One region of the Bradyrhizobium sp. USDA 376 genome, then DNA from elsewhere that is predicted to be linked to it. Evidence: predicted binding sites of a transcription regulator. Region 1 holds the regulator's gene; the other holds the start of a gene.
What was found. Region 1 encodes HrcA, which represses chaperone genes, less so after heat shock. Its sites were predicted from a motif close to GTTAGCACTCNCNNNNNGNGAGTGCTAAC; they were not measured.
Positions count from the first base shown of each region.

Region 1 (7,536 bases):
GCCGCCGAGGAAGGTGTCGCCGTTGGTCGACTTCACCTCGAACACGCCGTCGCCGATTTCGAGAATGGAGATATCGAAGGTGCCGCCGCCGAGGTCGTACACGGCGATCGTGCCGGCCTTGGTCTTGTCGAGGCCATAGGCGAGCGCGGCCGCGGTCGGCTCGTTGATGATGCGCAGCACTTCAAGGCCCGCGATCTTGCCGGCGTCCTTGGTGGCCTGGCGCTGGGCGTCGTTGAAGTAGGCGGGAACGGTGATGACGGCCTGGTCGACCTTCTGGCCGAGATGGGCTTCCGCGGTCTCCTTCATCTTCTGCAGGATGAACGCCGAGACCTGCGAGGGCGAGTAGGTCTGGCCGTCGGCCTCGACCCAGGCATCGCCGTTGGAAGCCTTCACGATCTTGTACGGAACGAGCTTCTTGTCCTTCTCGACCATCGGGTCGTCGTAGCGGCGGCCAATGAGGCGCTTCACTGCGAAGAACGTACGCTCGGGATTGGTAACGGCCTGGCGCTTGGCTGGCTGGCCGACGAGGCGCTCACCGTCGTCCGTCACGGCGACGATCGAAGGCGTCGTGCGCATGCCTTCGGAATTCTCGATGACTTTGGCGTTTTTGCCATCCATCACGGCGACGCACGAGTTCGTGGTGCCGAGGTCGATCCCAATGACCTTTCCCATGGTCCTGATATCCTTCTTTTTGCAGCAGGTTGGCTGGGCCCAGAAGGCACCCGAACCGAAACCCCCTAAGATCAAACATCCGCGATATTGCGATGATTGAGGCTCATATAGGAGGGGGGGAGGGGGCCGCAAGGACCGAAGCAACGTTTCGGCCGTGAAAACATTGGGTTTTGGGAGCTCATATCCGGGCTCAACCGCCCTTGCGGGTGAGGAAATATTAACAGGTCCGGCGATCCGCCACCCCCGCCGCCGTGATCCGCCACACCCTGTTGCGGCAGGGCCAAACCCGCTAAAAGCGGGCCGGCCGACAGCCGTGCCAAGGCTGCGTCGCGCGACAATGCGGCCCGGTGGGCGACCATCGAACGGCCTCAATGTGAACCAATCAGAGTGCCCATGAAGCTGATCCACCCCCTCGCCGCGCTCGCCGTCCTCGTTGCCTCCGCGCTCCCGGCCCTGGCTGCCGACGCCGTCTTCCCGCCCGGCCTGCGCCTCGGCATGGCGCCTCTGGTCGGCCTCAGCACGGCAAAAACCTTTCCGGGCTTCGAGAGCGAGGACGGCAGCGTCAAGGTGCTGATCACCGAGCTGCCGCCGGCGGCCTATGGCGAGGTCGTGAGCGCCTTCAATTCCAATCCGGCCGGAGCCGGCGGGGTCAAGCAGGACAAGATCGAGACCCCCGCGGGGCTTGCCTATTTCACCACCGAGAGCGGCAAGGCCGGCGATACCCCGGTGAAGCGCTATTCGATGATCGTGCCCGGCGCCGGCTTCTCCGGCTATGTCGCGGTGCAGATCCCGGAGAACGCGACCAAGATCTACACCGACGAGGCGGTGCGCCAGATGTTTGCGAGCGCCACGACCCGCAAGCAGGTCTCGGCCGAAGAGCAGATCGCGCTGATGCCGTTCAAGATCACCGATCTCGCCGACTTCAAGGACATCCGCACGCTGGCGCCGGGCTCCAGCATCATCCTGGCCGACGGCAACGAGAGCGCAGGCTATGAGTCGAAGCCGTTCATGATCCTGGGCCTGATCGGCGCCACCCCGCAGCAGGCCGACGATCGCGCCCGCTTCGCCCAGGAGGCCGCGCTCCAGATCCCCGGCGTGCGCGAATCCCGCGTCACCATGTCGGAGCCGATCCGCATCAACGGCCAGCAGGGTTTTGAGACCCGGATCGACGGCGTCAGCGGCAAGGACAAGACGCCGGTGACCGTGGTGCAGTGGATCCGCTTCTCGAGCGGCGGCGCCTCGCTGCGCATCATCGCCAGCGCCCCGCGCGACCAGTGGCAAGCCGCCTTCACCCGCTTCCGCGCCGTGCGCGACGGGATCCAGCCGAAGGGGTAAGCGCATCCACGCACGAGATGCGCTCCCTCCCCCGCTTGCGGGGGAGGGTTGGGGAGAGGGTCTCTCCGCAAGCGAGAACCCCCAAGAGGAGAAAGCCCTCACCCGCCGCGCTCTGCGAGCGCAGCGACCTCTCCCGCAGGCGGGAGAGGTGCACCGAGCACGCCGCGAGAGCCCAACCCCTCGCCAATACCGGCTGCATTTTCGGGCTTCTGTTCGTATACGAACGGAACTAGGCTTCCCCGGTTGGATCATCCTGGAGGGGAGACGAACGATGCTGGATCGGCGACAGGTCTTGGCAATGCTTGGGACGACGGCGCTCGCGACGCTGGCGCCAACCACGCTGCTTGCGGCGGCATCGATCAAGCCGGACGATGCATCCGTGCTGCTCGTGATCGACGTGCAGAACTGCTTCCTGCCCGGCGGCAGTCTCGCGGTGAAGGAAGGCGAGCAGGTGGTGCCGGTCATCAACAAGATGGCGAAGGCGTTTGCGAACGTGGTGATGACGCAGGACTGGCACACGCCCGGCCACGTTTCGTTTGCGTCGGTCCACGCCGGCAAGAAGCCGTTCGAGACCATCGACCTGCCTTACGGCAAGCAGGTGCTGTGGCCGGATCATTGCGTGCAGGGCACCGATGGCGCGGCGCTGTCGAAGGACCTGTCGATCCCGCACGCCGAGCTCATCATCCGCAAGGGTTTTCACAAGGACGTCGACAGCTACTCAGCCTTCCTCGAAGCCGACGGCAAGACCTCGACCGGGCTCGCCGGCTATCTGAAGGGCCGCAAGATCAAGCGCGTCTTCGTCGCTGGCCTGGCGACAGATTTCTGCGTCGCCTGGACCGCGCTCGACGCACGCAAGGCAGGCTTCGAAGTCTATGTGGTGGAAGACGCCTGCCGCGGCATCGACACCCAGGGCTCGCTGGCAAAGGCCTGGGCCGACATGGCCAAGGCCGGCGTGAAGCGGATTCAGTCGAGCGATATCGCGGTGAGCGCGTAAGCAGCGCGCAACACTGCAAGACCCTCATCCTGAGGAGCGCGCTTCTTCGCGCGCGTCTCGAAGGATGAAGGCCGAGCTGCCAGAGCCGGGCCTGCATGGTTCGAGACGCCGCGCAAGGGCGCGGCTCCTCACCATGAGGGTCTGAGACTCAGTTTGCCGCGCCGCTCTGCTCGTTGTTGTTGTTCGCCGCGGGCGCGGCCTTCGCGCCGCCCTTGGCGACACCAACCAGGGCCGGACGCAGCACGCGGTCGCCGATGGTGTAGCCGGCCTGCATGATCTGCACCACGGTGCCCGACGGCACCGACGCATCAGGCACTTCGTACATCGCCTGGTGGAAGTTCGGGTCGAACTTCTGGCCCAGCGGATCGAGCTTCTTCACGCCGTGCTTTTCCAGCGCATTGAGCAGCGCGCGCTCGGTGAGCTCGACGCCCTCGATCAGCGAGATCAGGCCGGGATCGGCCGCGGCACGCGCTTCGGCCGGAACGGCATCGAGCGCACGCTGGAGATTGTCGGCGATGTCGAGCACGTCGCGGGCAAAGCCGGTGATGCCGTAGAGGCGGGCGTCAGCGACCTCCTTGGTGGTGCGCTTGCGCAGATTCTCCATCTCGGCCAGCGTCCGCAGCATGCGGTCGCGCGCCTCGGCGGCTTCCTTCTGCAACATTTCGACCGAGCCGGGCTCGGGATCGTCGGGCATGATGTAGGGTTTTGACACCACGGGCTCGCCGGTCGCTGCAGTCGTGTCTTCGGGTTGCCGGTCTTGATCGGTCATCGGCTCTAATCTCGAACTCGTTTCCAGGGATTGTTGGCCCGGATATCGTGCCTAAGCTCACGAAAATCAAGCGCCCGTGATCGGCGCAAATGCCGGTCAGCCCCCCAGCAGGCGGCTGACGATACGGGCGGCATAGTCCACGGTCGGGATCACGCGGGCATAATTCAGCCGTGTCGGCCCGATCACGCCGAGAACGCCGACGATGTGGCCGGCGGCATCCCGATAGGGCGAGATGATGGTGGAGGACCCCGACAGCGAGAACAGCTTGTTCTCGGAGCCGATGAAGATCCGCACGCCCTCGGCGGTTTCGGCGCGCCCCAAAAGGTCGATCACGCCGCGCTTGGTCTCGAGGTCGTCGAACAACAGGCGCACCCGCTCCAGATCCTCCAGCGCGTGCAGATCCTCCAGCAGGTTGGCGTGGCCGCGGACGATGAGCTGGCGGTCATCGTTTTCGCCGCCGGACCAGCTGGCGATGCCGGCGGAAATCACCTTCTGGGTCAGCTGATCGAGCTCCGCTCGGGCCTCCCCGAGCGCGGTTTCGAGCTCAAGCCGCGCCTCGGCCAGGGTCCGGCCGCGAATCCGGGCATTGAGGAAATTGCCGGCTTCGGTGATTGCGGACGATGGAACTCCCGGCGGCAGCGACAGCACGCGGTTTTCGACCTGGCCGTCCTCGCCGACCAGGATCACCAGCGCTTTTTCCGGTTCCAGGCGGACGAATTCGATGTGCTTGAGCCGCGCATTGGATTTCGGCGTCAAAACCACCGCCGCGGCGCGGGTCAGGCCGGACAGCCGCGTCAGCGCCTGGTCCAGCGCCGCCTCGACCGACTGGGCCTGGCCGACCGTGGCAAGCTGGCCCTGAATCGACTGCCGTTCGGCCTCGTTGAGATCGCCGACCTGCATCAGGGCGTCGACGAAGAAGCGCAGGCCGAGTTCCGTCGGCAGCCGGCCCGCCGAGGTGTGCGGGGCATAGATCAGGCCGAGCTGTTCCAGATCGGCCATGACGTTGCGGACCGAGGCCGGCGACAGCGGCATGGCGATCAGGCGGGAAATGTTGCGCGAGCCGACCGGCTCACCGGTCGCGAGATAGCTTTCGACAATTTGACGAAAGATGTCGCGGGAACGCTCGTTGAGCTGGGCGAGGCCTGCGCGCGGCGCGATCAGATGGATCGGATCGTGATGGGCCACAGACGGTAACTCCTCTCAGATACTGATAATTTGTCCATCCGGGACGGTTCTGACAAGCGTGGCGTTTGCGGGGTGGAAAACCGGGGGTGAAAAAGCCTTGCTGCTCACCCTCACCCCACCTACAAGCACCGCGAACAGCCTATTCCCGTGAGTTTTGGAGGATTTTCCATGCGGCCAAGCCGCCGTGCGCCCGACGAATTGCGCCCCGTGACGCTGGAGCGCGGCGTGGTCAAATATGCGGAAGGCTCGTGCCTGGTGAAGTTCGGCGACACCCACGTGCTGGTCACCGCCACGCTGGAAGACCGCCTGCCGCCATGGCTCAAGGGCCAGGGCCGCGGCTGGGTCACCGCCGAATACGGCATGCTGCCGCGCGCGACCTCCGAACGCACCCGCCGCGAGGCCTCCGCCGGCAAGCAGAGCGGCCGCACCGTCGAGATCCAGCGCCTGATCGGCCGCTCCTTGCGCACCATCGTCGATCTCGAAGCCCTCGGCGAGCGCCAGATCACGGTCGATTGCGACGTGCTCCAGGCCGACGGCGGCACCCGCACGGCCTCGATCACCGGCGCCTGGGTCGCGCTCGCCGATTGCATCAACTGGATGAAGGCGCGCAACATGATCAAGGCCAACGTGCTGCGCGACAACGTCGCCGCGATCTCCTGCGGCATTTACAACGGCACGCCGGTGCTCGATCTCGACTATGCCGAGGACTCAGAGGCCGAGACCGACGCCAATTTCGTCATGACCGGCGATGGTCGCATCATCGAGGTGCAGGGCACCGCGGAACGCGAGCCGTTCACGGAAACCGAGTTCCTGGCGCTGATGGCGCTGGCGCGCAAGGGCGTCGCGCGTCTCGTGGACTTGCAGAAACTGGCTGTGGCGTAGTCAATAGGCCCATGCACCGCCGAATCACCGGACAGCTCGTCATCGCCACCCACAATCCCGGCAAGCTCGCCGAGATGAAGGAACTGCTCGCGCCGTACGGGATCGAGGCGGTGTCGGCAGGTGCGCTCGGCCTGGACGAGCCCGAGGAAACCGGCAACGACTTCCGCAGCAATGCCGCGATCAAGGCGATCGCGGCGGCGAAGGCGACGAAGCTTCCGTCCTTCGCCGACGATTCCGGTATCGTCGTCGACGCGCTCGACGGCGCGCCGGGTATTTACAGCGCGCGCTGGGCCGGTCCAGCGAAGGATTTCAACGCGGCGATGGCCCAGATCGAGCGGCTGTTGCAGGAACGCGGTGCGGCCACACCTGCAAAGCGCACCGCGCATTTCGTCTCCGCGCTCTGCGTGGCCTGGCCCGACGATCATCTCGAAGAGGTCGAGGCGCGCGTCGACGGCACGCTGGTCTGGCCGCCGCGCGGCACCGCCGGCTTCGGCTACGACCCGATGTTCCTGCCCGATGGCCACAGCCGCACCTTCGGCGAGATGGAAAGCATCGAGAAGCATGGCCTGCCGCCGCTCGGCCTTGGCCTGTCGCACCGCGCCCGCGCCTTCGTGAAACTGGCGGAGATCTGCCTTGAGCCGCGCTAGAGCGTTTTCGAGCGAAGTGGATACCGGTTCGCGCAAGGAAAACGCGTCAAAACAAGAATCTGAAGCCTTTGGCGTCTACGTGCACTGGCCGTTCTGCCTGTCGAAGTGCCCCTATTGCGACTTCAACAGCCATGTCCGCCACGCCGCGATCGACGAGGCACGCTTTGCCTCCGCGTTCGCGCGCGAGATCGCAACGACCGCCGAGCGCGCACCCGGACGTGAAGTGACCTCGATCTTCCTCGGCGGCGGCACGCCGTCGCTGATGCAACCTTCAACCGTCGGCGCCGTGCTCGACGCCATCGGCAAGCACTGGACTGTCGCAGGCGACGTCGAGGTGACGTTGGAAGCGAACCCGACCAGCGTCGAGGCCACGCGCTTTGCCGGCTATCGCTCAGCCGGCGTCAACCGCGTCTCGCTCGGCGTGCAGGCGCTTGATGATGCGTCGCTGAAAGCGCTGGGACGGATGCACAGCGCGCGCGAAGCGCTCGATGCCGTCGCCATCGCGCGCCGCTCGTTCGACCGCTATTCGTTCGATCTGATCTACGCCCGCCCCGACCAGACGCCGGCGATGTGGGCCGATGAACTGCGGCACGCGATCGATGAAGCCGCCGAACATCTGTCGCTCTATCAATTGACGATCGAGGAAGGCACGCCGTTCTTCGGCCTGCACCAGGCCGGCAAATTGAAGACGCCGGACGAAGCGGTCGCGCGCGCGCTCTACGACGTCACGCAGGAGACCTGCGACAAGCTTGGGCTACCCGCCTACGAGATTTCCAACCACGCGCGACGCGGCGCCGAGTGCCGGCACAATCTGGTCTATTGGCGCGGCGACGAATATGCCGGCATCGGCCCCGGTGCGCATGGCCGCCTCGACATCGACGGCGTGCGTCATGCCACCGCCACCGAGAAGCGCCCCGAGGCCTGGCTGCTGCGCGTCGAGACCAACGGCCACGGCGTCGTCACCGACGATCTCCTCAACAGCGAGGAGCGCGCCGATGAATTCCTGCTGATGGGACTGCGTCTGGCCGAAGGCATCGACCCCGAGCGCTACA
Region 1 covers NZ_JBSSGN010000001.1:2,827,857-2,835,392, reverse strand. The annotation lists gene dnaK (molecular chaperone DnaK) at 1-672, opposite strand, end outside; gene ACVJ19_RS13350 (hypothetical protein) at 1,066-2,007, shown strand; gene pncA (bifunctional nicotinamidase/pyrazinamidase) at 2,279-3,001, shown strand; gene grpE (nucleotide exchange factor GrpE) at 3,150-3,770, opposite strand; gene hrcA (heat-inducible transcriptional repressor HrcA) at 3,867-4,955, opposite strand; gene rph (ribonuclease PH) at 5,124-5,837, shown strand; gene rdgB (RdgB/HAM1 family non-canonical purine NTP pyrophosphatase) at 5,849-6,484, shown strand; gene hemW (radical SAM family heme chaperone HemW) at 6,501-7,536, shown strand, end outside.

Region 2 (7,536 bases), 1.8 Mb from region 1:
ATAGTGGAATAAGGGCCACAGTGCCGCGTTGGAGAAGCCGCTGTAGTAGCCGTCATGGTCCGCGCGGGTAAGATCGACGGTAGCGATGTCACTCCCTCGGTCTCAAAAACGTTCGGCTCTGGTGTTGTTCCTCCAAGCTTGCCACTCCACCCGAACCATAAGCCTCCAGCCCGATGCAGAGCGTCGACGAGGCCGGTCACAAGCCCGCCGCTGCGCTGCGCAGCTTCCCCCGGCAAGGCGACACGGTTGGAGACGATGACCAAGCGGCTCAAGCGGGTTCCCTCCGCACTGTCAGGGTTGCGTCAAGCCCAGCCGCCAAAAGATCTCGGCGAACACGGCACCGCAAATGATCGAGCGGTGACATCCGCCGGAGCCCACATTCGCCTCGGTTCTCACGCGAAAATCCACAAGTCCTTCTACCGGAACCGATGGTCCCGTCATCAGGCAATCTGGGCGCTTGAGGTCGGGCGCGACGCATGGACATTGAGCTGCAAGATCAGGGTGTTACTTGTAAAATACATAAATCCTCTCGCAGTAGATACTCTAGCGACGAGCTGGATTGTTGGGCGCTGTCTAAAGCTGATCTTCGCCAGGATTGCGTCGGCAGACGCCCCGGGTGTGCCTTTCGATCTCAGCCAGTGCGGCGTCGAGCGAGGCGTGCGGCCCTTGCTGTATGCCGGCCATAGTTTCCGAGGCGTGGCCCCCCGGATAGATCATGAATTGACGGGGAGCGCTTTCCGTGATGCGCCCCATCGAGCGGCCGAGCAGGTCCGTCAGCTGCCAAACCGTGCCTCCCTCTGCGGGTGTAACGATCACATCCATGGTGAACCTTGAGTCTGTACGCCGCGCGAACAAACCGTTGCAATAACCGATGGGCGAACTACCGAGTTCCGCGGCCGCGGCATTCTCGGTACTGGAAGGATTGGCGCTTCGGATCGCCCCGCGATCGAGCGAATGGCGCTTAATGCCGACATGTGCGACTATATAGAATGGTCAAAAAGAAAGGTCGAAGGCCAACGTCGGGAGAAGAAATGGCAACCGCTCTCGACCGTTGGGACGAGGAAGGCGGAGCGCAGGAGTTGGCGTGGCCTTTACCCTATGAGGCCAGCGATTTGCGCGATGTGGAGCGCAGAGTCCTGGAATGTCTGGGTGCCGCCCTTGTCAGCGAATGGAATGATCTGCCTACTGACGTCCAGCGCAGGCTCTTCGAGCACGCGGCCTCGGGCAAATCGCACGACGCCACCGTGTTGAAGACGCGGATCGCCCGTTTCCTGCACGATCATAAAGGCGCTTCGGGTGGGCGCTAACACGACTTTGGCAGATTTGTTCACGCCTTGCTCTTCGCTGACCTGTGTTCTGCAGTATCCGTATCGCGGATCTGATGGCTGAAGAATGAGAGCGACGATGGCGGGACGCGCGGCTGGCAGGTTGGGCTGAGGTGGTGGCCGTCGATTCATTTTTGCGCCCCGTCTTGGCAATGCGGAAGTGCTGCAAGAAGGCGTAAGCAATCATCGTCATAAGAGCGTGACGATGAAGACCGTGCCAGAACCGTCCCATCGCGCCATGACGGTTGTAGCCAACCGCCGCAAGTCTATCTCGGCTGGTAGATTTGCGAGATAGCATTTCTTCTCTCCGAGTCGCGATGCTTGCCGATCGCCAACTCGCATTTTTTCACTTGGCATCAGCAAGCATTTCGTCCGCCGGCATCTATACAAATCCGCGATGTGTATTGCCTTGTGTTTGGTGACTTCGCAGCCATCTCATGATAAAGAGATAGCTAATCTCGGCACAGAAAGCACTGTAAACGGATTGCTTCACTATCGCGCCGATGCAAAGCCGTTTCTGAAGGATAGCCGATCATGACCATGCGCTCCCGACGCGAAACGGTCACCTTCAAGCATCCCTTCCGGATCAAGGGCATCGACCGCCTCCTGCCTCCGGGTGCCTACGAGGTCATCACCGATGAGGAGATGATCGAAGGATTGTCGTTCGAGGCGTTTCGCCGGGTTGCCACTATGATCACGGTGCCGGCGGCGCCGCCGCGCACTTCAACGGTGGAGAGGATTTCCATCAACCCGGTCGATTTGGCTGACGCTCAGCGCATTGATGCCGAAGCGCCTCGCGAGTGACGAGCCACTCGATCTCGACAAGCACCGCTGAATGGCTGCACAAGAAGCGACCGACGTCCGGCGTATTCTGGCGCACGTCGAGAACAACGCAATGCCCCTGCGCGATGGGAAGCTTTCTTAAATTTGATGACGCGGCGTCCAACGACTTTCGCACCACACAGCTGGCCTTCACCGGATCCTTAGCCGCCGCGGTCTTGGCAGCTATTTCGTGATGCTCTGAGCGAATATCGTTTCGGGACGGTCTTGTACGTCCCCTTGCGGCGGCTTATGTGCTGATTAGCACTCGCTGGCCACGACTGCCATTTCGTCCAAAGCAACAACAAGAAAACAGGAGGGCAGCATGAAATTCCGTCCGCTTCACGACCGCGTTGCGGTCAAGCGTATCGAAGCCGAAGAGAAGACCACTGGCGGCATCATCATTCCGGACAGCGCCAACGAAAAACCTTCGCAGGGCGAGATCACGGCGGTTGGCCCAGGCGGCCGCGACGAATCCGGCAAGCTGCCCATCGATCTCAAGGTTGGCGACCGCGTCCTGTTCGGCAAGTGGTCAGGTACGGAGATCGAGCTCGATGATCAGGAAGTACTGATCATGAAGGAAAGCGACATTATGGGCGTTCTCACCGAGCTGCCCGCCGCCAAGAAGAAGGTCGCCTAAGCGCCAGTCTGTTTTCCTTATCCCAAGCAGCCAGCGTCTCGAAGGAGAAGGATAAGGCCCGCAAGTTGAACTCACGTCCCTAAAGAGCTCGCCGAGTCGCGCGGTCTTTCGGATTTGACAGTTGAAAACGGAGATCATGATGTCGGCCAAAGAAGTTAAGTTCGGCGTCGACGCCCGCGACAGGATGTTGCGCGGTGTTGAAATTCTCAACAATGCGGTTAAGGTCACGCTCGGGCCCAAGGGCCGGAACGTCGTGCTCGACAAGTCGTTCGGCGCCCCCCGCATCACCAAAGACGGCGTCACTGTCGCCAAGGAGATCGAGCTTGAGGACAAGTTCGAGAACATGGGCGCGCAGATGGTGCGAGAAGTTGCCTCCAAATCGGCAGATGCAGCTGGCGATGGCACCACCACCGCGACCGTGCTCGCGGCTGCGATCGTCCGTGAAGGCGCGAAGGCGGTTGCCGCCGGTATGAACCCGATGGACCTGAAGCGCGGTATCGACCTCGCGGTGGAAGCCGTGGTCGCCGATCTCGTGAAGAACTCCAAGAAGGTCACCTCGAACGAGGAGATCGCCCAGGTCGGCACCATCTCGGCCAACGGCGACGCGGAGATCGGCAAGTTCCTCTCCGACGCCATGAAGAAGGTCGGCAACGAGGGCGTCATCACGGTTGAAGAAGCCAAGTCGCTCGAGACCGAACTCGAGGTCGTCGAAGGGATGCAATTCGACCGCGGCTACATCTCGCCGTACTTCGTCACCAACGCCGAAAAAATGCGCGCCGAAATGGAAGACGCCTACGTCCTCATCCACGAAAAGAAGCTATCTCAGTTGAATGAACTGCTTCCGCTGCTGGAAGCCGTCGTCCAGAGTGGCAAGCCGCTTGTGATTATCGCGGAAGACGTCGAGGGCGAAGCGCTCGCGACCCTGGTCGTGAACCGCCTCCGCGGCGGTCTGAAGGTCGCGGCCGTGAAGGCTCCGGGCTTCGGCGATCGCCGCAAGGCCATGCTGCAGGACATCGCGATCCTGACCGGCGGCCAGGCGATCTCGGAAGATCTGGGCATCAAGCTCGAGAACGTCACGCTCAACATGCTCGGTCGCGCCAAGAAGGTGATGATCGACAAGGAGAACACCACCATCGTCAGCGGCGCCGGCAAGAAGGCCGACATAGAGGCGCGGGTGGCGCAGATCAAGGCGCAGATCGAGGAGACCTCCTCGGACTATGACCGTGAAAAGCTGCAGGAGCGTCTTGCCAAACTCGCGGGCGGCGTCGCGGTGATCCGCGTCGGCGGCGCGACCGAGGTCGAGGTGAAGGAGCGCAAGGATCGCGTTGATGACGCGATGCATGCGACCCGCGCGGCCGTCGAGGAAGGCATCCTGCCGGGCGGCGGCGTCGCCCTGCTGCGTGCTTCCGAGCATCTCAAGGGGCTGCGCACCAAGAACGATGACCAGAAGACCGGCGTCGAGATCGTGCGCAAGGCGCTGTCTGCGCCGGCCCGCCAGATCGCGATCAACGCTGGCGAGGACGGCTCCGTCATCGTCGGCAAGATACTGGAGAAGGATCAGTATGGCTACGGCTTTGACTCCCAGTCCGGCGAGTACGGCAACCTGGTCACCAAGGGCATCATCGACCCGACCAAGGTCGTTCGTGTGGCGATTCAGAACGCGGCTTCTGTTGCGGCGCTCCTGATCACTACCGAAGCCATGGTGGCCGAATTGCCAAAGAAGAACGCCGGCGGTGGCGGCATGCCTCAAGGTGGCGGCATGGGTGGTATGGATTTTTAAGTCCTACTCGTTCAGAGCTCAACAATAGCGAAGGCCCGGCAGAGATGCTTGGGCCTTTTTTGCAGGAACCAGCAAAAAGCGGCCGCCGAGAAGCGTGATGAATTCTCGCCGTTTCACGGATTTCCGTGAGGACGCCTTGTGCAATATCTCAAAATCAGCACTTTGCATTGCAGCCGGGTGGCGGGTGAGAATTGTTACCAAACCAGTCAGGACGCACCCCACCGTTACTGGATTTTGGGAAGTGCATAGCTCCGCCCTGGTTGGTCGCCCCCGTGATTAGACCGAAGACCGCGATCATCTGGGACGCGGGGATCATGAGTAGCAGGCCGGCTACGATCGAGACACCCGGTGCAATAGCGACCACAGCGAGCAGCAGCATAATAGGGCCGAAGGAGTGTTGTGTAGGCGACCCATCAGCCAGCCCAGGGTAAAGCGATCTTGCCGGTGCCTCGTCGTGCAGCCGCTGCAGCAGGACCGAGGCAGGCACAAACACCCCTTCATCGGCGGGCATTGTCGGCTTCAGCTGGTCGGGGCTCGTTGGGACCCGGTACGCCGGGGACAGGATATTTTGGGAGGCGCCCGGTCGACACAGCCGACCCTGCGAGGGTCAGAGCCGACCCAGAAGTAGCAATACGACGAGGATGACCAGGATGGTACCGATGACCCCCATCCCACCGTGGCCATAGCCGTAGCCGTAGCCGCCGAAGCGGCCGCTGAAGCCACCAAGCAGGAAGATGATGAGGAGGATGATGAGGATAAGTCCGATCGACATTGTCCGACTCCTTTGGTGGGACCTTGTGGATATTGGGTCTCACGGTAGTCCGAGTTGAGTGCGCGATCTTCAAGCTTCCGGCGACGACTGTCGGCGGCATCACTGGGCAAGTGCTGTGCTACTTCTTCTCGATTGAAATGCCACCCGGCGCGGCGGACGCGGAGCAGGAGGCAGTTTGAGCTTGAGAGAGGCAGCCTTGGTATTGTTTGGCTCGTGGTCGGCGGTGCCCGTGGCGTTGCCGGGACGAGTCAGTCGCTTCGGGATTGCTGGTCGAGCCGATAGACCCGCCCCGCGCTCGCGCCTTTAGCTCCCTGGCGCAAGTTTTGTCTGTCTTGCGATTCGCCGACTCCTGCAAAAGTCCGCAGGAGGGGCCGATGCAGTTGACCGGATCACAAGGGCGCAGCCGCGCCATCGCGCTCCAGTGCGCTCGAGCGCGCGTTGAGTGGGCATGGTCTGTGACAGAGGTTGCCACGCCCAAACAGCGTCGCTCGTGCGCTCAATACGGGGCGTAGTATTGGCGGCGATAGGGATACGGGCCGCCGTAGTAGCCTGGCGCATAGTAGCCCGGCGCGTAGCCCGGCCCGTAATAGCTACCACCGTAGGCTCCATAAGCGGCGGCTCCAGCCGCGGCACCCAGGATGCCAAGGCCAATTGCGGCCCCCGGAGCGCCGTAGTAGCCGCGACCGCGGTAGTGGCGTCGGTAGTAGATTTCTGTCACCCCGGACGAAGAAGCCGCTTGTGTCAGAAGAGTCGTGCTCGGCGAGATCGGAGCTGCCCCCGAAGGCAGCACCGAGCCGAGCATCGCCGCACCGAAGAGCGCGACCGCAATCGCGTATTTCATTGTCTGCTGGTTCATGGTCGTATCCTCTCGAACTTGGAGCATCTCAAGCGGGAAGTCGATTGCGTGCCGCTGGCCGATAAAGAACCTCGACCCAGGGTGCTCGAAGCGCTGGTGGGGGCGGATCCGAGGATTCGTGGTTCTAAGCGAACTCACTGACCCGCCTCTGTACTCGCGCCGCGACTTAGCCGATTACTTGGCGCAAGTTTTGTCCGCCTTCAAAGCGGCTTCTGCCGAGGCCTTTGTCGTGTGAGCGGCGCCGACAACCTTCATGCTGCCGCCGGTAGCAGGCTGGCTCTCGACAATCTGACACTTCATGGTCGCAGTATCCTGAGCCAGATAGAACGAGGAGGGCGATTGGCCAACGGTTTTGCCAGTCTCCGCCGCGAATGACGGAGAAGCGAATACGAGAACAGCGACTGTCGCTAATAGAATTCTTTTCATAGTATCCACCAATTCTTATGCGTCCGGAATCGGACAAAGAATGAACAGGGCATGCCGACAAGAGTTCCAGCTATCGCCGATTTGTTTGTTGCGTGTGGATCCGTGTGGATCAGTGACAGCCCCGAAAGTCTGTCGACAGGTTGTGCAGCGGGAATCAATTGGCTATAGCTGCGGCCCTCGCAAACATTCTCTCAATCACCGATGGATGCCGAGAGCAGGGCGGCGAGAAGTATTGTGCCGCAACGCAGCGCGAGCTCATGGTCAAAATTGCTCATTCAAGAAAATTTAACGAAAGGGAATTTGCCATCAGATTAGGACGGCATCACTCATCGCAATGTCACTCTTTGGCCCAAGCCGAACGGCAACACTCGCTGAAGGATCGCCGCTAGGCAGAATGGAATTGGGCGATTGCACTGACGAGTAGGCGCAATAGGCGATGCCCATCATGAGCAGGAGCCTGAAGGCCCTTCTAGAAAACGTGAGGGCCTTGAAGCTGAACGACTGATCAGAAAGGCTGCCGAAGGTCCAATGCGTCGATCTATGATGTGACAAGAACTTCTACGGACATCCCGGCGAAGGCGCCGATGCTGCCGACGAAGCTGCCGGACACCGGAATCGTCTGCCGGATGTCGCGCGCGACCGCGACCGGGATCAGATTGAAGCCGCCGAGGCTACGATTCGTCGGGTCGAAAGTGATCCAGCCCGCGCCCGGTACGAAGACCTCGGCCCACGCATGGGTTGATCCCGCATCGCTCGATCCGACGCTCTGTTGCTCTGGATTGTAAAGATAGCCGGAGACGATCCTGGCTCCAAACCCGAGCATGCGTGCTGCTTCGGTGAACAGCACCGCGAAATCCCGGCATGAGCCCCAGCCACGATTTAATGTTTCTACCGGCGTTTGGGTACCCTCATCCTCAC
Region 2 covers NZ_JBSSGN010000001.1:982,995-990,530, reverse strand. The annotation lists gene ACVJ19_RS04530 (alpha,alpha-trehalose-phosphate synthase (UDP-forming)) at 1-87, opposite strand, end outside; gene ACVJ19_RS04525 (hypothetical protein) at 574-822, opposite strand; gene ACVJ19_RS04520 (hypothetical protein) at 1,032-1,307, shown strand; partial or broken gene ACVJ19_RS04515 (IS701 family transposase) at 1,336-1,673, opposite strand; gene ACVJ19_RS04510 (hypothetical protein) at 1,860-2,129, shown strand; gene ACVJ19_RS04505 (co-chaperone GroES) at 2,470-2,784, shown strand; gene groL (chaperonin GroEL) at 2,924-4,564, shown strand; gene ACVJ19_RS04495 (DUF3309 family protein) at 5,172-5,336, opposite strand; gene ACVJ19_RS04490 (hypothetical protein) at 5,833-6,192, opposite strand; partial or broken gene ACVJ19_RS04485 (transglutaminase family protein) at 7,157-7,536, opposite strand, start outside.
Region 2: a site for HrcA is predicted at 2,405-2,433, ahead of ACVJ19_RS04505 (co-chaperone GroES). Genes of this name have one in related genera too.